DNA from 2 places in the Clostridium sp. BJN0001 genome. Region 1 is predicted to be linked to the other one. Evidence: predicted binding sites of a transcription regulator. Region 1 holds the regulator's gene; the other holds the start of a gene.
What was found. Region 1 encodes Rex, which represses fermentation and respiration genes when NADH is low (regulators of the CRP and FNR family bind a similar motif). Its sites were predicted from a motif close to ATTGTTAANNNNTTAACAAT; they were not measured.

Region 1 (10,463 bases):
ATTTTCCTTCTTTATTAACAACCTTAATATCAGATGGCATATATTCTGAATATATCTGATCCTTATTTGGAGGAATCATTATATATAATTTAATTCCTTTTTTTTGCAATTTATTCTGTAATTGCTTAATATTATATTCTATTGTTTCAATTTGATCTTTTGAATATTTATTTGTACCCATATAATCAGCTACTGTATCACCATCGTTACCATCTTTACTATCATAAAATAGCCATCCTTCTTTTCCTAAAATGACTTCCGATGCATATATTTTATGAAAAATCTTATAATCCAATAAATTTGTTATTTTTACTATTCTTCTAGTACCTGCAATTCCATTTATATAATTACTTTCAATATTTTTAGTACATAATTTCAAGTCATCATTTATATTACCATCAGACTTTTCTTTCATCTGCTGTATGCTCGTTTTAATTACGTTATATGGATTATTACGTGCAAAGTTAATCAACATAAACGACATTATTATACATAAAAAAGCAATTGTCATTAGCTTATTTTTTAACATTTTTACTTTTTCCTCCTTTAGAAGTTGAAATAAATAAATGGACTATATGTTGATTTTATAATATATGATATATTAACTATCAAAAGTATCATATATGAAAATGAATATCCCATACTATAAAGCCAATCAAACATTTTATTATTTTCTATTTTGGAAGATAAAATTTTAAATCTATTTGTAATAAAAGGTACTATCGGTATACTAAATAATATTGCTGCAATAAGAAAATATTTATTTGTATAAATAAACCAAAGTGTAGTACTATCAAAAAAGCAATTTGAATTAACTCCTATCATAGATTCAATATATTTAACTGCATCAGTTAAATTTGGTGCCCTAAATAATACCCATCCAAAAACCACTGCTATTATGAGATAAATATGTTTAAAAGCATTAAAAAATACAGGTATTTTTATATTTCTTGTATAATTTTTAATTATCTTTTCAATAGATATTAGTACAAAATAATATAATCCCCAGAATATAAAATTCCATGCTGCACCATGCCATATACCTGTAAAGGCCCATACAACAAATGAATTAATTATTGTCCTTTTGAGTCCTTTTTTATTTCCTCCGAGTGGTATATATACATAGTCTTTAAACCAATTTCCTAAGGAAATATGCCATCTTCTCCAAAATTCTGTTGCTGTCTTTGATATATATGGATAATTGAAATTTTCCATAAACTCAAATCCAAACATCTTTCCTAAACCTATTGCCATATCTGAATAACCTGAAAAATCAAAAAATATCTGCATTGTATATGCAACAGCACCTAGCCATGCAAATGAACCAGGAATTGTTCCTTGATCTGCAAGCATTGTAAATGCTTTATCTGCAAGTAATCCTAAATTATCAGCTAAAATTACTTTCTTTGATACTCCAACAATAAATCTTTTAACACCTTGTCCAAATTTATCTGTACTATGAATTCTATGTTTTATCTGTGCTGCAATAGTATTGTATCGTACAATTGGTCCTGCAATAAGCTGTGGAAAAAATGCTATATAAAGCCCTAAATTAATTATATTTCTCTGAGCTTTTATTTTATTTCCATCTACCACTTTACTTCTATATACATCAATTACATAAGATATAGCCTGAAAAGTAAAAAACGATATTCCAATTGGTAATGATATCTGTGGTTCTGTAATATTACTGCCTAACACTGCATTTATATTACTAATAAAAAATTTCAAGTATTTAAAGAGAAACAGTATTCCTAAATTTGATGTAAGCATAATTATAATAACAAATTTTTGAATCTTTTTATTTTTTTCATTATTTTCAACAAGTATTGCATAAAAATAATTCATTATTATTGATAATATAATTATACTTACATATACAGGTTCTCCCCAAGCATAAAATAATAAACTTACTATAAAAATAAATAAATTTCTAAAACTAATAAACTTTTGAGGGATTATATAGTATCCAAGTATTGTTATTGGAAGTAGTACAAACATAAAAATAGAATTACTAAATACCATATCTTTTCCTTTCTTTTTGCATATAATAATTATTTTTTACATATTTTTCATTGTATCATAACGTGTTATTTATTTCAAACAATTGAAAATAAATACACAAAAAAACTGTATCAGACTAAATTTAAAATCTCAATCCGATACAGTTCTTCTAGTTTCTATCTAATATTAAAAATTATCTAGTATAGTCGAAGAAACCTTTCTTAGACTTTCTTCCAAGCCATCCTGCTCTTACATATTTTCTAAGAAGTGGGCAACATCTATACTTAGTATCTCCTGTTTCATTATATAAAACATCCATGATAGCTACGCATACATCAAGTCCAATTAAATCTCCTAATGCTAAAGGTCCCATTGGGTGATTAGCTCCAAGTTTCATTGCATTATCGATATCTTCTGCTGAAGCAACACCTTCCATGAATATACATGCAGCTTCGTTGATCATTGGAATTAAAATTCTGTTTACAACAAATCCTGGTGCTTCTGCAACTTCTACAGGAGTCTTTCCTATTTCTTCAGCAATTGCTTTTACGTTTTCGAAAGTTTCCTGAGATGTCTTAGCTCCTCTTATTACTTCTATTAACTTCATAACAGGTGCAGGGTTAAAGAAATGCATTCCTATAACTTTTTCTGGTCTATTTGTAGCAGATGCTACTTCAGTTATTGATAATGAAGATGTATTAGAAGCTAAAATAGTTTCTGGTTTACAGATTTCATCTAATTCTTTAAATATACTCTGCTTAATCTTCATGTTTTCTATTGCAGCTTCAACTACTAAATCGCAGTCAGCAGCTAATTTCATATCTGTAGTTCCAGATATTCTTGAAAGAATTTCATCTTTCTTTGCTTCATCCATTTTTCCTTTACTAACACGCTTAGTTAAAGTCTTATTTATATTGTCAAGTCCTCTTTGAACGAATTCATCTTTGATGTCTCTTACAATTACTTCGCATCCGTTTTGTGCAAATGCCTGAACGATTCCAGAACCCATTGTTCCAGCTCCAAGTACAAATACCTTTTTCATCAATAATTCCTCCTAAAAATTTTTATATAAACTTCCTGCGTTAAACTTATATTAGCTTAGCGCAGGATATGTTTTATATATTATTTTTCTATTTAAATAAATTATTCAGCTTCTTTAACAGCCTTTGCTTGAGCGATTAATTCAGGAATAACCTTCTTAACGTCTCCAACGATACCAAAATCTGCTATCTTCATTATTGGTGCTGTTTCATCTTTGTTTATTGCTATAATAACTTCAGAATCCTGCATACCAGCGACATGCTGTATTGCTCCTGAAATACCACAAGCAACATATATTGTTGGTTTAACAGTCTTACCAGTCTGTCCTACTTGGTATGCATTATCAATCCAGCCTTTTTCTACAGCTGCTCTTGATCCTGCAACAACTCCGCCTAAAACATCTGCTAATTCTTTAAGCATTTCAAAGTTTTCTTTAGAGCCTACTCCTCTACCACCTGAAACAATTATTTTAGCTTCTGATATATCAATTATATCTTTAGCAGTCTTAACTGTTTCTAAAACAGCAGTTCTTACATCGCTATCAGTTAATCTAACGTTAACTTTTTCTATTTTACATTTTGATGGATCTGTTGTAATCTTTTCGAATACTCCTGGTCTTACAGTTGCCATCTGTGGTCTATGTTCTGGGCATGCGATTGTAGCCATTAAGTTACCACCAAATGCTGGTCTTGTAGCTAAAAGTTCTCCACCTTCAACTTCAACATCGATTGAAGTACAGTCTGCTGTTAATCCAGTCTGTAATCTTGCAGCTATTCTTGGTCCTAAATCTCTACCAATAAATGTAGCTCCTATAAATAATATTCCTGGCTTTCTTTCTGCTGCTAAATCAGAAATAACTTTACAATATGCATCTGTTGTATAATGCTGTAAGTTTTTATCTTCTGCAACTAAAACTTCATCAGCTCCGTGCTCAGCTAATGTATTAGCTAAAGCTTCTATATTATTTCCAAGTAAAACAGCTGTTAATTTTACTCCTAATTTATCTGCAACTTTTCTACCTTGTCCAAGTAATTCTAAAGATACCTTTTGTAATTCGCCTTCTCTTTGTTCAGCGAAGACCCAAACGCCTTTATAATCTGCTATATTCATAATAAATTACCCTCCTATTATATTAGATGTAGTGTTTCTCTTTTAATTTAGAAAGTACATAAGTTACTGCTTCCTTAGGTGATTCTTTAACTAATTCTCCAGCACCTTTTACTTCTTTTGTCATAGACTTTTTAACTTTTGTAGGTGATCCTTTAAGTCCTAATTCAGACTTATCTACATCTATGTCGTCTGCAGTCTTTACAATTATCTGATCATCGCAAGTTGCAAAAATGTTTGATACATTCATATATCTTGCTTCGTTTAATTCTTCAATTGCAGTTAAAAGACAAGGAGTTTTAACTTCTACAACTTGGTATCCATCTTCTAAAGCTCTCTTAACTTTTAATGTATTTCCATCAGCTTCTACGCTCTGTACATAAGTAACCTGTGGAATATTTAAATGTTCAGCAATTTCTGGTCCAACTTGTGCAGTATCTCCATCTATTGCCTGTCTTCCTGCAAATACTAAATCATAATCTAAAGTCTTTATAAGTCCTGCTAAAGCTTTTGAAGTTGCTAATGTATCAGCTCCTCCAAGTGCTCTATCTGTTAAAAGAATAGCTTCATCAGCTCCCATACATAAAGCTTCTCTAAGAGCAGCCTTTGCCATTGGAAGTCCCATGCTTATAACAGTTACTTTTCCGCCTAACTGTTCTTTTAACTGAAGTGCGCCTTCAAGTGCATGCTTATCTTCTGGGTTAATTATTGATGGAACACCATCTCTGATTAATGTACCAGTTTTTGGATTTATCTTTACTACTGTAGTATCTGGAACTTGTTTTAAACAAACTACTATATTCATTCTCTAGTGCCTCCTATTTTAAAATACTTCCTGAAATAACCATCTTTTGAACTTCTGAAGTTCCTTCATAGATTTCAGTTATCTTAGCGTCTCTCATCATTCTTTCAACTGGATATTCTTTAGTGAATCCATATCCACCAAATATCTGAACAGCCTTAGTTGTAACTTCCATAGCAGTTTCTGCTGCGAAAAGTTTTGCTCTTGCAGCTTCAACAGTGTATCTTCCGCCTTCCTGTTTCTTAATAGCTGCTTCATATACTAAATGCTTAGCTGCTCTTATCTTAACATCCATTTCAGCGATATACCATTGTAATCCCTGGAATGCAGCAAGAGGTCTTCCAAATTGTTTTCTTTCTTTCATGTATTCTACTGCTTCTTCAAAAGCACCTTCTGCGATACCTAAAGCTTGAGCAGCTATACCAATTCTTCCTCCATCAAGAGTATGCATTGCTACTTTAAATCCTGTTCCTTCTTTTCCAATTAAGTTTTCCTTAGGAACTATGCAATCTTCCATGATTAATTCTGTTGTTGAAGATGCTCTAATACCCATCTTGTTTTCAACATTTCCAACTGAGAATCCTTTGAAATCTTTCTGAACGATAAATGCTGAAATTCCATGATTTCCTTTGCTCTTATCTGTCATAGCAAATATTATGAAAGTATTAGCAACTCCTCCATTTGTTATGAAGATCTTAGAACCATTTAATACATAATGGTCTCCTTCTAAAACAGCTGTAGTCTGTTGTCCGGCTGAATCTGTTCCTGCATTTGGTTCAGTTAATCCGAATGCACCAATCTTCTTTCCTGAGCAAAGATCTGGTAAGTATTTTGCTTTCTGCTCTGGAGTACCATTTTCATTAATAACTGATGCGCAAAGTGAAGTATGAGCTGATAATATAACTCCTGTAGTTGCACATACCTTTGATAATTCTTCTACAGCGATTATGTATGATAAAACATCTCCGCCAGCTCCTCCTAATTCTTTAGAAAAAGGAATTCCCATCATTCCGAGTTTTCCCATTTTCTTTACATTTTCCATAGGAAATTCTTCAGTTTCATCAATTTCTGCAGCTATTGGTTTTACTTCATTTACTGCGAATTCTCTAACCATTTGTTGTACTAATTGTTGTTCCTTAGTTAATTGAAAATCCATTTAAATTACCCTCCTTGTTAATTAAACCTATTGTTTATAAAATATTATATAAATTTCTAATAGATTTTTGACAAATTAAATTATTATTATTTATTTTTGAAATTTTTTTCTTTTCTTCTTTCAAGGAATGCTGACATTCCTTCTTTTTGATCTTCTGTTGCAAAGCATTTACCAAAATCTTCTGATTCTATATTAACAGCAGTATCTATATCTACCTGCATGCCTCTATTTATTGCGTCTTTACATAACTTAACTGCAACTGGTGCATTACGCATTATTTTGCTTGCCATAGCCTTTGCTTCATCCATTAAGTTTTCAAGAGGAACTACTTTATTTACAAGTCCTATTCTGTATGCTTCATCAGCCTTAATATTTTTAGCTGTATAAATCATTTCTTTTGCTTTTCCAAGGCCTACTATTCTTGAGAGTCTTTGAGTGCCTCCAAATCCAGGAGTTATTCCAAGACCTGCTTCAGGCTGCCCAAATAAAGCTGTTTCTGAAGCTATTCTAATATCACAAGACATAGAAATTTCGCATCCTCCACCTAATGCAAATCCATTAACGGCTGCAATTACAGGCTTATCTAGTTTTTCAATTCTTCTGAATACTTTATTTCCTAAAATACCAAATTCTCTTCCTTGCTTTTCATCTAAATCTTTCATTTCTGCAATATCAGCTCCAGCAACAAATGATTTCTCACCTGAACCAGTTAATATTACTGCATAAATATCAGTATCTTTCTCAAGATCATCCATTACTACATCTAAATCCTTTAAAGTTTGTGAATTTAATGCATTTAATGCTTTTGGTCTGTTAATAGTTACAATAGCTAAATGTCCTTCTTTTTCAAGAATCACATTTTCTAATTTCATGTAATAATCCTCCTTTAAACCTTATAATTTATAATAATTATAAAAACAAAATTTGATTTTGTTAATATTATAACAAATATACTCAAAAATAATTGAAGCTTTACACTTCAACTAAAATTATAATACTTAAAGCAACTATTTGCAATAAAATATTAAGTCAAATTGACTTTTTGTCAATCTGCTATTTTTCTTCATTTAATAAATAAACAAGAGTCATAAGACTTTCACTTAAATGTACGTTTTCAACCCTTACATATGGAGGAACTATCAAGTCTACAGGAGCAAAATTCCATATAGCCCTTACTCCTCCTTTTATAAGATTATCTGCAACTTTTTGAGCATTTTTTCTAGGGACACATATTATTCCTATATCGACTTTATCTTTTTCAAGTATACTATCCATAACGTCTATATCTTTTATTTCAATATCTCTTATTTTCATTCCAATAAGTTTAGGATTAGCATCAAATATATCAACTATTTTTACTCCGAGATTATCGAATCTTGTATAATTTGAAACAGCTTGGCCTATATTGCCAGCTCCTACAAGAACTGTTTTATATTCTTTATCTAGACCTAAAATACAGCCTACTGCTTTATATAATTCTTTTACATTATATCCATATCCTTGTTGTCCAAAATCTCCAAAGCAATTAAGATCTTGCCTTATCTGTGATGCTGTAAATCCAATTTTTTCTCCTAATTCTTTTGAGGAAATTCTATCTATATCATTTTCTACAAGCTCTCCAAGATATCTATAATATTTAGGCAGCCGCTTAATTACTGCCATAGATATATTTTTATCTTTATACATATTTCTCTCCTTATCTATAAAAACATCATATAAATTATATTAATACAATTTTATCATACTATTTATATATTAGTTATTTTTTTAACACAATTTATTTATAATTATATCACATTTTTTTTATAAGATTTCAAAAATTAATTAATGCATGACTTTTAAATAATAAATTACAAAAGAAAAGCAATTTTAGGTTTCTAACTAAATCTAAAATTGCTTTTTTCAAATATTTAATATTTCGATTAAAAATCAGAGCCTATTCCCTTTAATTTGTCATTTGTCCTGTATTCTTTGTCATTTACTTAAATGCTCTCATTGAATTAATTACAGCAATTAATGTAACTCCAACATCAGCAAAAACTGCTTCCCACATTGTTGCAAATCCTAAAGCTCCAAAAATCAATACGAGTATCTTTACTCCAAGTGAGAAAAATATATTTTCTTTTAATATAATATTAGTTCTTATAGCTATTTTTATAGCATCAGCTAGTGACTTAGGCTTGTCTTTCATTAAAATAACATCCGCTGCTTCAACTGCTGCATCTGAGCCAATTCCTCCCATAGCTATTCCTATATCAGCTCTTGCAAGTACAGGTGCATCATTAATGCCATCTCCAACAAATACTACTTTCTTATTATCTTTTTGATTATTAATTAATTCCTCTAATTTTTTAACTTTATCCTCTGGAAGAAGTGAAGATAGATATTCATCTACTCCAACAATTTCTGCTGTTTTTTTAGCAGATTTTTCATTATCTCCTGTAAGCATTACAGTTTTACGTATTCCTAATGTTTTAAGTAGTGAGATAGCTTCTTTTGAATCTTCTTTTATCTCATCTTCAATTATTATACTTCCAACATATTTTTTGTTTACAGCAACGTATATTATAGTTCCTGCTGTATCAATTTTGGGAACATTTATATTATTTTTTTTCATAAGCTTTATATTTCCAACTAAAGTATTACTTCCTTCAATAATTCCTGAAATACCAAAGCCTGAAATTTCTTTATAATCTTTAATATCATCTTTTGAAATTATTTTTCCATATGCTTTTACTATTGATTTTGCTATAGGATGATTTGAGAAGTTCTCTGCTATTGCAGCTTTTTTCAAAATTTCTTCTTCTGAAATTTCTTCCGGAATTATTTTTGAAACTTTAAATGTTCCCTTTGTAAGTGTTCCTGTTTTATCAAATACAACAACTCCTACATTTTTTAATGATTCTAAATAATTTCCTCCTTTTACAAGTATTCCATTTTTAGAGGCTTTACCTATACCCGAGAAAAGTGTAAGAGGTACTGAAATAACAAGTGCACATGGACACGAAACCACTAAAAATAATAATGCTCTATATACCCATATAGAGAATGATTGATTTAAAATAATTGGTGGAATTATAGAAATTGCTAAAGCTAAAAATACAACTGCTGGTGTATAGAATTTACAGAACTTAGTTATAAATTTTTCTGTTTTTGCTTTCTTATTTCCTGCATTTTGAACAAGATTTAATATCCTTGTTATAGTTGATTCATTAAGTTTTTTAGTAACTTTTAATTTAAGAATAGAATTTAAATTTATACATCCTGATAATACTTCATCATTTTTAGAAACATATTTGGGATATGATTCTCCTGTAAGAGCTGATGTATCTATATTGCCATTTCCTTCAAGAACTATACCATCCAAAGGAACTCTTTCACCTGGTTTTAATAATATAATATCAGAAATATCAACATCTTCAGGAAAGACTTTAATTTCAGTTCCATTTTTAATAACATTTGCATAATTTGCTTTTACTTTTAACAATGATTTGATTGAATTTTTTGAATGGTCGACAGCCATATCCTCAAGCATTTCTCCAAGCTGATAAAATAACATAACTGCTACAGCTTCACTATATTGTCCAATTATAAGTGCTCCAACAGTTGCAAGCGCCATAAGAAAATTTTCATCAAATATTTTACACTTTGTGATATTTTTTAAAGCTGAAGAAAGGACTTCGTATCCAGCTAAAAGATAACTTATCATAAATAAAACAAATGATATACTGCTGTTTTTCTTTAATATAAAAGCAAAAATATAAACAGCTATTGCTATAAATAGGCATTTATTTTTAAATACAACTGCCTTAAATTTATTTTCTTCTCTACATTCCTTTAAATTACATGATTTATTATTTCTTATATTTTCAGCATCATACTCTGATACAATTACATCTTTTTCTATTTCCTTTACTATTTTTTTTACTTTATCAATAACTATATCTTTCTGATTTTCATCTTCTAGTTCAATCTGCAATACACTTAAGGAAAAATTTAATGCTGCTTCATCTATTTCTTCTAATTTCTTCACCTTAGCCTCAATTTTATTTGCACAGTTTGCACATCCAAGACCTTTAAGAAAGAGTTTTATTGTACTTTTCATATTCCTCAACTCCAAACTTTATTTTATCTTCATCTATAACATCTACTCTGTTATATGGTTAAATCCTTGATTAAATATTTCTTTTATATGGTCATCATCTAATGAATAGTAAACGACTTTACCGTTTCTTCTAAATTTTACAAGTCTAGTCTGTTTTAATATTCTAAGCTGATGAGATACCGCAGACTGCGAAAGTGAAAGCACTGATGCTAAATCACATACACACATTTCAGACTGAAAAAGTGCAC
Region 2 (10,463 bases), 110 kb from region 1:
TAGCAAATCATTAGCATTATTAGTAGCTCCATCCATTGCAGTCATTCGACTACTCTGTTCGCTGCATTTTGCACTTAAAAGTGCATCTCTCATTTTACCTTTTAAATATAATTCTAGTGAAACACTTACTGCCTCTTCTAGATTAGGTTCAATAATAATATTTTCATTATATTCTTTATCATCATCATCAAGACTTATAGGAAGAATCTTTAAAGTCTTAGGTTCCTGTTTTACTGGAGAAATAAATTCAGTATAAACTAAATTTATCTCCGATACTTCCTCATCTTTATACATATTTAAAGCATCTGTAAAAACAACTTTCATTTCTTTTACTGTTGGAATATCAGAAATATCAACATACTCTTTAACTGTTTCAAATCCAGCTCTTTTTACGTATCCTATTCCTCTTTTTCCAATTACTATAACCTTTGTATTATCCATATCATCTTCTGATATTTCAGACTTTAAAAATGAAACAATGTTTCCATTATATCCTCCACATAATCCTGATTCAGATGTAATAATAATATATAATTTATTATTACTTTTATTTCCCTTTAGATATATATCTTCTGTATTACTTTCTAATGCTTTAGCAATTTTTTTTACTACTTTGCCCATTGATTCTGTAAAATCTATATTTACAGAAAGTTCTTTTCTTGCTTTTCTAAGTTTTGAAGTCGCAACAAGCCCCATCGCGTTTGTTATTTTTCTTGTGCTTTCAACGGATTTTATTCTTCTTTTTATTGCTATTAATCCAGCTGCGCCCATAATTTTACCTCCTTAAAGAAGGGCATAGCTATAATTTAGCTATGCTTCTTGTAAAAAAACTTTCTTAAATTCAGCTATTGCTTCTTCAAGTTTACTCTTAATCTCATCTGTAAGAACTTTTTGTTCCATAATTGCTTTTTGAGTTTCTCTATAATGAACATCTATATATTCTGATAGCTCTTCTTCAAATCTTCTAATATCTTTTACTTTTATATCTGATAATAAGTCATTAGTAGAAGCATAAAGTATTATAATCTGCTTAACAACATCCATAGGTTTATATTGATTTTGCTTTAATACTTCCATAAGTCTCTTACCTTTTTCAAGTCTCTTTGTTGAATCAGCATCCATATCAGAGCCAAATTGAGCAAATGATTGAAGTTCTCTAAACTGAGCAAGTTCTAGTCTTAATGTACCACTTACCTGTTTCATTGCTTTTATCTGTGCATTACCACCAACTCTTGATACTGATATACCAGCATTAACTGCTGGTCTTTGACCTGCATTAAATAATTCAGATTCAAGGAATATCTGACCATCTGTTATTGAAATAACATTTGTTGGTATATATGCTGTAATATCTCCAGCTAATGTTTCTATTATAGGAAGTGCTGTTAACGAACCTGATCCAAGTTCTTTTGAAAGCTTTGCGGCTCTTTCTAATAATCTTGAATGTATATAGAATACATCTCCTGGATATGCTTCTCTCCCTGGTGGTCTCCTAAGTAATAACGACATAGCTCTATAAGCTACCGCATGCTTAGATAAATCATCATAAATTATAAGTACGTCTCTTCCTTGATGCATAAAATCTTCGCCAATACTACATCCTGCATATGGAGCAAGATACTGGAGTGGTGCTGAATCAGCTGCAGTCGAACTTACAACGATACTATAATCCATAGCATCCATTTCTGTAAGTGTATTTACTATATTAGCAACAGTAGACTGCTTCTGTCCTATTGCAACATATATACAGATAACATCCTTACCTTTTTGGTTTAAGATTGTATCTACTGCAAGAGCTGTTTTACCTGTCTGCCTATCTCCTATAATAAGTTCTCTTTGACCTTTACCTATAGGAATCATTGAATCTATAGCTTTAATTCCTGTTTGAAGAGGTTCATTTACTGCACTTCTATCTAATATACTTGGTGCAGGCACTTCAATAGGTCTTGTTTTATTAGTATTAATAGGTCCTTTACCGTCTATAGGTTCACCTAATGAATTTACTACTCTACCTAAAAGTGCATCTCCTACGGGAACTTCAACTATTTTTCCAGTTCCTTTGACAATATCTCCTTCTTTTATTCCTTCTTCGTCTCCTAAAAGAACACATCCGACATTATCTTGTTCAAGGTTTAAAGCCATTCCATATACATCGTTTGGGAACTCTAAAAGTTCACCTTCCATACAATCGTCTAATCCATAAACTCTTGCAACTCCATCTCCGATTTGGATTATAGTACCAGAATCTACTGTTTTTATTTGCTTTTGATATTTTTCTATTTCTTTTTTTATAATAGAAGTTATTTCTTCTGGTTTAATATTCATGGACTCACCTCTAGTTCTTTTTTAACATTAATTCTTTCATTTCGTCTATTTTTGATTTTACTGTTCCATCAATAACGTCATGTCCAACTCTTACAAAAACTCCACCTAAAACGCTTTTATCAACTTTAGTTTTAAACAGAATCTTTTTATTATATTTTTTTTCAAAAATATCTGTTAAGCTTTGAAGTTCATCTGGCACAAGAGGTACTGCTGTTTTTATAACACCTCTTAATGTATTTCTTTTCTCAAGATCTATATTCTCCATCTGTTTGAGTTTTTCTCTTAGATAGAGTATTCTGTCTTTTTCAATTAATATAAGTAAAAAAGACAATAGTTCTTCATCAATTTTTCCTTTAAAAATGTTAATAAAAATTTCTTTTTTCTTTTTTGTGTTAATCTGAGGATGCTTTATTACTTCTCGAAAATCTTTATCGTTATCAATTAAATCACAAATTTCTTTAAGATCCTCTATATATTCTGAAACTTTTCCTTTTTCTTCTGCCACTTCATAAAGTGCTAAAGCATAACGCCTGTCTAGATACTCATACATATTACATACCTACCTTAGCGATAAAGTCACTTATTAATTTTCTATGCGTACTTTCATCTATATTTTCTTTTAAAGCCTTAATTGATAATTCTACAGCTAAATCTACAACCTGTTTTTTAATTTCATATTCAGCTTTTTCTTTTTCTCTTCCAATTTCAACATCAGCTTTTTCAACCATGTGCTCAGCTTCAGTTTTGGCATTATCTATTATTTCCTGATATATCTTATCAGCCTTCTGCTTCTGCATTTCAGTGATCTTTTTGCTTTCTTCTTTAGCAGACTTTAAAATCTGCTCATTTTTTAAAAGATACATTCTTGCTTTCTGTGCATCTTCATCAGCTTTTATAAGCTGTTCATCAACATAATTTTTTCTGTCTTCTATTACTTTTTGAAGTTTTGACCAGAAAAAATGTTTCAGAATTAATACTAGGATAATGAAATTAATGATTGTTTCTATTACTTCTACAACTTTAATATCCATAGATTTAATTTATCCTCCCTTCGGAGTTAATACAATCAACTCATGTTCTTTATTTAGCTAATGCCATTAATGCAATTACGAAACCATATATTGCAGTACCTTCTGCAAGTCCTCCACCTATAATTAATAATGTTAAGATTTTTCCTGAAGCTTCTGGTTGTCTTGAAACTGCTTCCGCTGCTTTACCTGTTGCAATTCCTATTCCAATACCAGCTCCTATACCTGTTAATACAGCTATTGCTGCTCCTAAAACTCCTAAACTCATATCATTTCCTCCTATAATCTAATATTTTTTACTCGTCTGACATCATTTTTATTTGAATCATTGTAAGCACTGAAAATACCAACATTTGAATGGTACCATCAAATAAATCAAAATATCCATGTACAAATATCGGAAGACCGACTGCATATTTTCCAAGTGCACTATAAATAAGATTTATAAGCATTGAAGCCGCTAGCATATTTCCATAAAGTCTTAATGCTAATGAAACTGGAAATACTGCCTTCTCCATAATATTTATTGGAAGCATTACAAAAACTGGATGAAGATATGTTTTTAAATAACTTCCTACTCCATTCCTTTTTATTGAAGTATAATGAATCATAAAAAATGATGTTAATGCAAGACCGATAGTAACGCTAACCTCTTTAGTAGGTGGTTCTATTCCTATCAAGCCTGTAAAGTTCATACAAATAAGAAAAATCATCAATGTGCCTATGTAATGTATATAGCCTGTAAACTCATCACCCATAATATTACTTACTTGATCAGATACTGTTGTATAGATTTTTTCAAGAAAAGCCTGCTTACTATCTGGTTTTTCTTTTAAATCTCTTGTAAGCATATATCCAGCAATTCCGAGTATTAATATTATTACCCATTGAACAACTATTGCGCCCATAATATCAATATTAATACCAGCAACATTAAAAGAAAATAAAGGCTTACTTTGCTCCAATAATAACCACTTCCTCTCTTTTTTCTTATTATCATATATTAAATATGCAAAATAAATAAAAATCACTTAAAATTAATCATAAATAACATTTTTTTAATTTTTACTTGTCTGCCTTTTTAACATTAGTAATTATAGTTCCAACTTAATCTATATTAAAACATCATATTTGACTATTTACAGCTATATTTAGTGATCATTTAATATTACATTCATTTTACTCAAAATTGCTTACTCTACATCTTGTTTTTATTAATTTGCGTTTATTATGACATACATTTTTATCATCAATTCAATTTTCTGAATAATGAAAATGCCTTTTCTTACTTCATTCTTCATTGATAACATTTTCATTTTAATTTTACTATATTTTTAAAAAAATATAAGGATATACTTGTAAATATTCTTAAGATTATATTACTTTTGTGTAATTTAAATAAAATTTAATTTTTATAAGTATTGAATATATTATAACCTTATAATTCATTATTTATTTCTTTTTTTATTGTTTTTTTACTCTATTTCATTGTAAAACCTCATAATGACTGCTTTACAGGGTATTTATAACTCTATTTAAATATATATGTTAACCACTTTTATACATATGAATAAACCTGTTAACACTTTATTCATTTTTTGAAATTTCAAAGTACTATTTTGAATATATATACATATATCATATATATTAGTTTATAATAGAAAACTGTCCTTAGCATTTTAAAATGCCAAGAACAGTCTTTATAAAAAACTTCTATTAAGCTCTTTCAACTACGATAGCAGTTCCCATTCCTCCACCTATGCATAAAGTTGCTAAACCTTTCTTAGCATCTCTCTTCTGCATTTCATAAAGTAATGTAACTAAAATTCTTGCTCCTGATGCTCCTACTGGATGACCAATTGCAATAGCTCCACCATTAACATTTACTTTGCTCATATCAAAGTGTAAGTCTCTTGCAACAGCAATACTCTGAGCTGCGAAAGCTTCATTTGCTTCGATTAAGTCTAAGTCATCAACTGTTAAGTTGGCTTTTTCTAATGCTTTCTTAGTTGCATAGAATGGTCCATATCCCATGATTGATGGATCAAGTCCTCTTGAACCATAAGATAAAATTTTAGCTATAGGTTTAAGTCCTAATTCTTCAGCTTTGTCTGCACTCATAACAACAAATGCAGCTGCTCCATCATTTATTCCTGATGCATTTCCTGCAGTTACAGTACCATCTTTTATGAAACATGGTTTTAATTTTTCTAAAGTTTCAAATGTTGTTCCGAATCTTGGTTGTTCATCAGTATCGAAAACAATTGGATCACCTTTTCTTTGTGGAATAGATATTGGAACTATTTCATCCTTAAATCTTCCAGACTTAATTGCTGCTTCTGTCTTTCTCTGAGATTCTGCTGCAAATTTATCTTGATCTTCTCTTGTTATGTTCCATCTCTTAGCTATGTTTTCAGCAGTTACTCCCATATGATAATTATTAAATGCATCCCATAAAGCATCAGTTATCATTGTATCAACGGCTGGAGTATTATTCATTTTATGTCCCCATCTCATATCTTTTAAAGCGAATGGAGCATTTGACATACTTTCCATACCACCTGCTACAACAACATCTGCATCTCCTGCTTTAATCATCTGAGCTGCAAGACTTACTGCTCTAAGTCCAGATCCACATACTTTGTTAATTGTCATTGCAGGTACTTCTTCAGGTAATCCTGATTTAATAGTTGCCTGTCTTGCAGTATTTTGTCCAAGTCCAGCCTGGATAACATTACCCATTACTACTTCTTCAACAAGTTCTTTCTTAATTCCAGCTCTTTTTACTGCTTCTTTAATAACAGTAGCTCCTAAGTCAACTGCCTGAACTCCTTTTAAAGAGCCACCGAATTTACCAACAGCTGTTCTTACTGCACTAACTATAACTACATCTTTCATCTATTAACCCTCCTGAAATTTTAATTTACTTTTTTATTTGCTTTTGTTAAATTATTAACATAATTTAATTATATACACTTATCAGTATTTTTTCAAGCTTTATATGTTAAATATTAGTCAAAGTTTATTTATTAAATTCTTTAACATTAATATCAGTTAAATTATAATAATTTAATATTATATCTGCAATTCTCTTTGATGCAATTCCATCTCCATATGGATTTACAGCTTTACTCATTTTTTCATATTCTTTGCTATTATTAATAAGTTTTTCTGCTTCTTCTACTATCTTATCAACATCTGTACCTACAAGCTTAACTGTTCCAGCTTCTACTGCTTCAGGTCTTTCTGTAACTCCTCTTAAAACAAGAACTGGTTTTCCAAGATGAGGGGCTTCTTCTTGAAGTCCACCTGAATCTGTCATTACCATAAAGCTCTTATTCATAAGATTATGTGTCTCCTTTGTATCAAGTGGAGGAAGAAGATGAATTCTATCATTTCCTCCAAGCCTTTCGTATACAACATCTCTTACTACAGGATTTAAATGTACAAGATATATTAGTTCAACATCTTTGTTATCCTCAACTATTTTGTTAAGCGCTTTACAGATGTTTTCAATTCCTTGTCCCCAGTTTTCTCTTCTATGTGCTGTAATCATAATAACCTTTTTATTATCATAATCAATCTTATTTAATTCATCATGTTCAAAAGTATAATCTTTTTCAACAGTATGTTCCATAGCATCAATTACTGTATTTCCTGTAACAAAAATTATATTTTCATCAATTCCTTCTCTTAGCAAATTCTTCTTTGCCCCTTCAGTTGGTGCAAAATGAAGATCTGCTAAACTTGCTGTAAGTTTTCTGTTCATTTCTTCAGGATATGGAAAATATTTATTAAATGTTCTAAGTCCAGCCTCTACATGGCCTACTTTAATTTGCTTGTAAAAAGCTGCAAGTGCTCCTGCAAATGTTGTTGTAGTATCTCCATGAACGAGTATCATATCAGGCTTTTCTTCTTCAAAAATTTCTTCAAGTCCTTCAAGAACTCTTGTTGTAATTCCTGTTAAAGATTGTTTCTTCTTCATTATGTTCAAATCATAATCAGGCTTAATATGAAATAAATCTAGTACTTGATCCAGCATTTCTCTATGCTGTGCTGTAACACATACTTTTGAATCTATCTGTTCTCTTTTTTCAAGTTCCTTAACAAGCGGAGCCATTTTTATAGCTTCAGGTCTAGTTCCAAATATAGTAATTACTTTTTTCCTACTCACTTTCTTTTCCCCCTGCTTTAAAAAATTTAATATCCATATTCTCCATCAATATTTAATGAATCATCATCAGATATCCATTTTTGAACAAAGATTTCTCTATATTCATTATATGTATCTCTTATTATTACATTTTTTATTCCTGCATTTATGATTAGCCTTTTGCACATTGAACACGAATTTGCATCTTTTACATACTCTTTTGTTTTAGCATCTCTACCTACTAAATAAAGAGTTGATCCTATCATATCTTTTCTTGATGCACTTATTATTGCATTTGCTTCACTATGCACACTTCTACATAATTCATAATGTGTTCCTCTTTTTACATTAAGCTTTTCTCTTACACATTTATTTAAATCTATGCAATTCTTTCTTCCTCTAGGCGCACCTGTATATCCAGTTGAAATTATCTCATCATTTTTTACTATAATCGAACCATAATTTCTTCTAAGACAAGTACCTCTTTCTGAAACTGTTTGTGCAATATCTAAATAATAATTATTTTTATCTCTTCTATTCACAATTATACCCTACTTTGTTCCAAATAATCTGTCTCCTGCATCTCCAAGTCCTGGTACTATATATCCATCTTCATTTAGTTTTTCATCAATTGCAGCTAAATAAATTTGAACATCAGGATGTGCTTTTACTACTGCTTCTATTCCCTTTGGAGCTCCAACAAGACACATTAATTTAAGATTTTTTGCTCCTTTATTTTTAAGCATTGTAATCGCATCTATTGAAGATCCACCTGTTGCAAGCATTGGGTCAACAACAAGAACTTCTCTTTCTTCTATGTCTTTTGGAAGCTTGCAAAAATATTCTACTGGCTTAAGAGTCTTTTCATCTCTATAAAGTCCTATATGTCCTACTCTTGCAGCTGGTATTAAATTTAAAACTCCATCAACCATTCCAAGTCCAGCTCTTAATATTGGAACAACTGCTAATTTCTTTCCAGCAAGCATTTTACATTTTGTTTTGCATATAGGAGTCTTAACATCTACTTCTTCTGTTGGAAGATCTCTTGTTACTTCATATGCCATAAGCATAGAAATTTCCTCAACTAATTTTCTAAATTCTTTAGAACCTGTTTTTTCATCTCTTATAATTGCAAGTTTATGTAATATTAGTGGATGAACTATTTCTGTAACATTTGTCTGCATCATTTTTTCTATATTTTCCATTTAAAAACACCTACTCAATTCTAATTTATTTTGAATACTTTTTTTCTATTTCTGTTATTTTATCAATTCTTCTTGTATGTCTTCCACCCTGAAATTCAGATGATAAGAATGTTTTTACTATATCAAGTGCAAGTCCAGGTCCTACAACTCTTTCTCCCATTGTAAGGATATTAGCATTATTATGTTCTCTTGTTGCATGAGCGCTAAATGTATCAGAACATAATGCAGCTCTTATTCCTGGAACTTTGTTTGCAGATATTCCTACACCTATTCCAGTTCCACATATTAAAATTCCAAATTCATATTCACCTTTAGAAACGCTCTCTGCAACAGGAAGTGCATAATCAGGATAATCACATGATTCTGTTGAATTTGTTCCAAAATCCTTTACTTCATAATTTTCACTTTCTAAGTATTTTATAATCTCCTGTTTCAAATTAAAGCCGCCATGATCACAGCCAATTGCAATTTTCATAAATAATCCTCCTAAATTTTATTTATATATAAATTTATACATTTATAATATCAAATCCAGCTGACTTCTTCAGTCTATTCATTATTGCTATTCCAATGCCTTTTTCTTCAAATGCTTCTGAAAGTATTATATCAGCATTTAAATCATCGCATTTTCTTAAATCTTCAAATAGATTTCTTGCAACTGTTAATAAATTTTTATTTGTTCCAAGTAATACTATTTTCCCATTATTATAGAATTTCTGATTTTCTTCAACTGTTAATATGCATACTTTTTTTCCTAAGTTTTCATATTCATCTGTTAATAAATTAATCTTTTCTATTACTTTCTCTCTTTTGCCTGAAATTATTCTTACTTTTGCTTTTGGAGCATAATGTCTATATTTCATTCCAGGTGCCTTAGGTTTTAAACCTTCCTTAGGCTTTTGCATAATAGCTTTATCTATTTCAATTCTTTTATCTATATTCTTTAACATCTCAAGCGTAATTCCACCTGGTCTTAAGACAACTGCAGGATCGACACTACAATCTACTATTGTTGATTCAACTCCAACTTCACATATATCCCCACCTAATATGCAGTCAACTTTTCCGTCTAAATCATATATACATCTCTCAATATCTGTTGGACTTGGTCTACCGCTTATATTAGCTGATGGCGCAGCAATTGTAGTACCAGAAAGTTCAATAAGCTTAGATGCTACTTCATTGCTTGGCATTCTTACACCTACTGTATCTAATTTTGCACTTGTTTCATATGGAATAATATCTTTTTTCTTTAATATTATAGTTAATGGTCCTGGCCAAAATTTATCCATAAGTTTCTTTGCAATATCAGGTATATCCTTAACATACCTTTCAATATTTTTTGAAGCTACATGTATAATAAGAGGATTATCCTGAGGTCTACCTTTTGCTTTAAATATTTTCTTTACTGCATCAGAATTAGTCGCATCCGCTCCAAGTCCATATACAGTTTCTGTAGGAAAAGCTACTATTCCACCATTTTTTATAATATCTGCAGCTTCCTCTATTTTTTGTATATCTTTAATTGGATCTTTAACTATTGATATCTTAGTTTTCATTTTTTAACACTTCTTTCGAATTTAAACTACCATCTGACCTCTTGCTATTTTTATGCTTTGAATACATTCATCCGTATAAAAAGCTTTAACGCAATTTTTATAAATACAATCCAAAAGGAAGTACTTTTTAAGCCCTCCCCTTTTTATAATTTCAATATAATACACTTTGTTTTTATCATAATCCTCAATATTT

Region 2: the regulator Rex is predicted to act here: its motif matches at 6,294-6,313, upstream of MTX53_RS10225 (acetyl-CoA C-acetyltransferase).

What each region holds. Positions count from the first base shown of each region.
Region 1 is NZ_CP094971.1:2,194,902-2,205,364, forward strand. Features, by position in the region: gene MTX53_RS10765 (hypothetical protein) at 1-529, opposite strand, end outside; gene MTX53_RS10770 (MBOAT family O-acyltransferase) at 547-2,025, opposite strand; gene MTX53_RS10775 (3-hydroxybutyryl-CoA dehydrogenase) at 2,198-3,046, opposite strand; gene MTX53_RS10780 (electron transfer flavoprotein subunit alpha/FixB family protein) at 3,148-4,155, opposite strand; gene MTX53_RS10785 (electron transfer flavoprotein subunit beta/FixA family protein) at 4,178-4,957, opposite strand; gene MTX53_RS10790 (acyl-CoA dehydrogenase) at 4,971-6,110, opposite strand; gene MTX53_RS10795 (short-chain-enoyl-CoA hydratase) at 6,197-6,982, opposite strand; gene MTX53_RS10800 (redox-sensing transcriptional repressor Rex) at 7,164-7,796, opposite strand; gene MTX53_RS10805 (heavy metal translocating P-type ATPase) at 8,089-10,215, opposite strand; gene MTX53_RS10810 (metalloregulator ArsR/SmtB family transcription factor) at 10,258-10,463, opposite strand, start outside.
Region 2 is NZ_CP094971.1:2,086,807-2,097,269, forward strand. Features, by position in the region: gene atpG (ATP synthase F1 subunit gamma) at 1-771, opposite strand, end outside; gene atpA (F0F1 ATP synthase subunit alpha) at 811-2,325, opposite strand; gene MTX53_RS10205 (F0F1 ATP synthase subunit delta) at 2,336-2,875, opposite strand; gene MTX53_RS10210 (F0F1 ATP synthase subunit B) at 2,877-3,356, opposite strand; gene atpE (ATP synthase F0 subunit C) at 3,406-3,621, opposite strand; gene MTX53_RS10220 (F0F1 ATP synthase subunit A) at 3,650-4,318, opposite strand; gene MTX53_RS10225 (acetyl-CoA C-acetyltransferase) at 5,070-6,251, opposite strand; gene wecB (UDP-N-acetylglucosamine 2-epimerase (non-hydrolyzing)) at 6,376-7,527, opposite strand; gene MTX53_RS10235 (deaminase) at 7,554-8,048, opposite strand; gene upp (uracil phosphoribosyltransferase) at 8,058-8,690, opposite strand; gene rpiB (ribose 5-phosphate isomerase B) at 8,737-9,186, opposite strand; gene MTX53_RS10250 (L-threonylcarbamoyladenylate synthase) at 9,221-10,270, opposite strand; gene MTX53_RS10255 (hypothetical protein) at 10,292-10,463, opposite strand, start outside.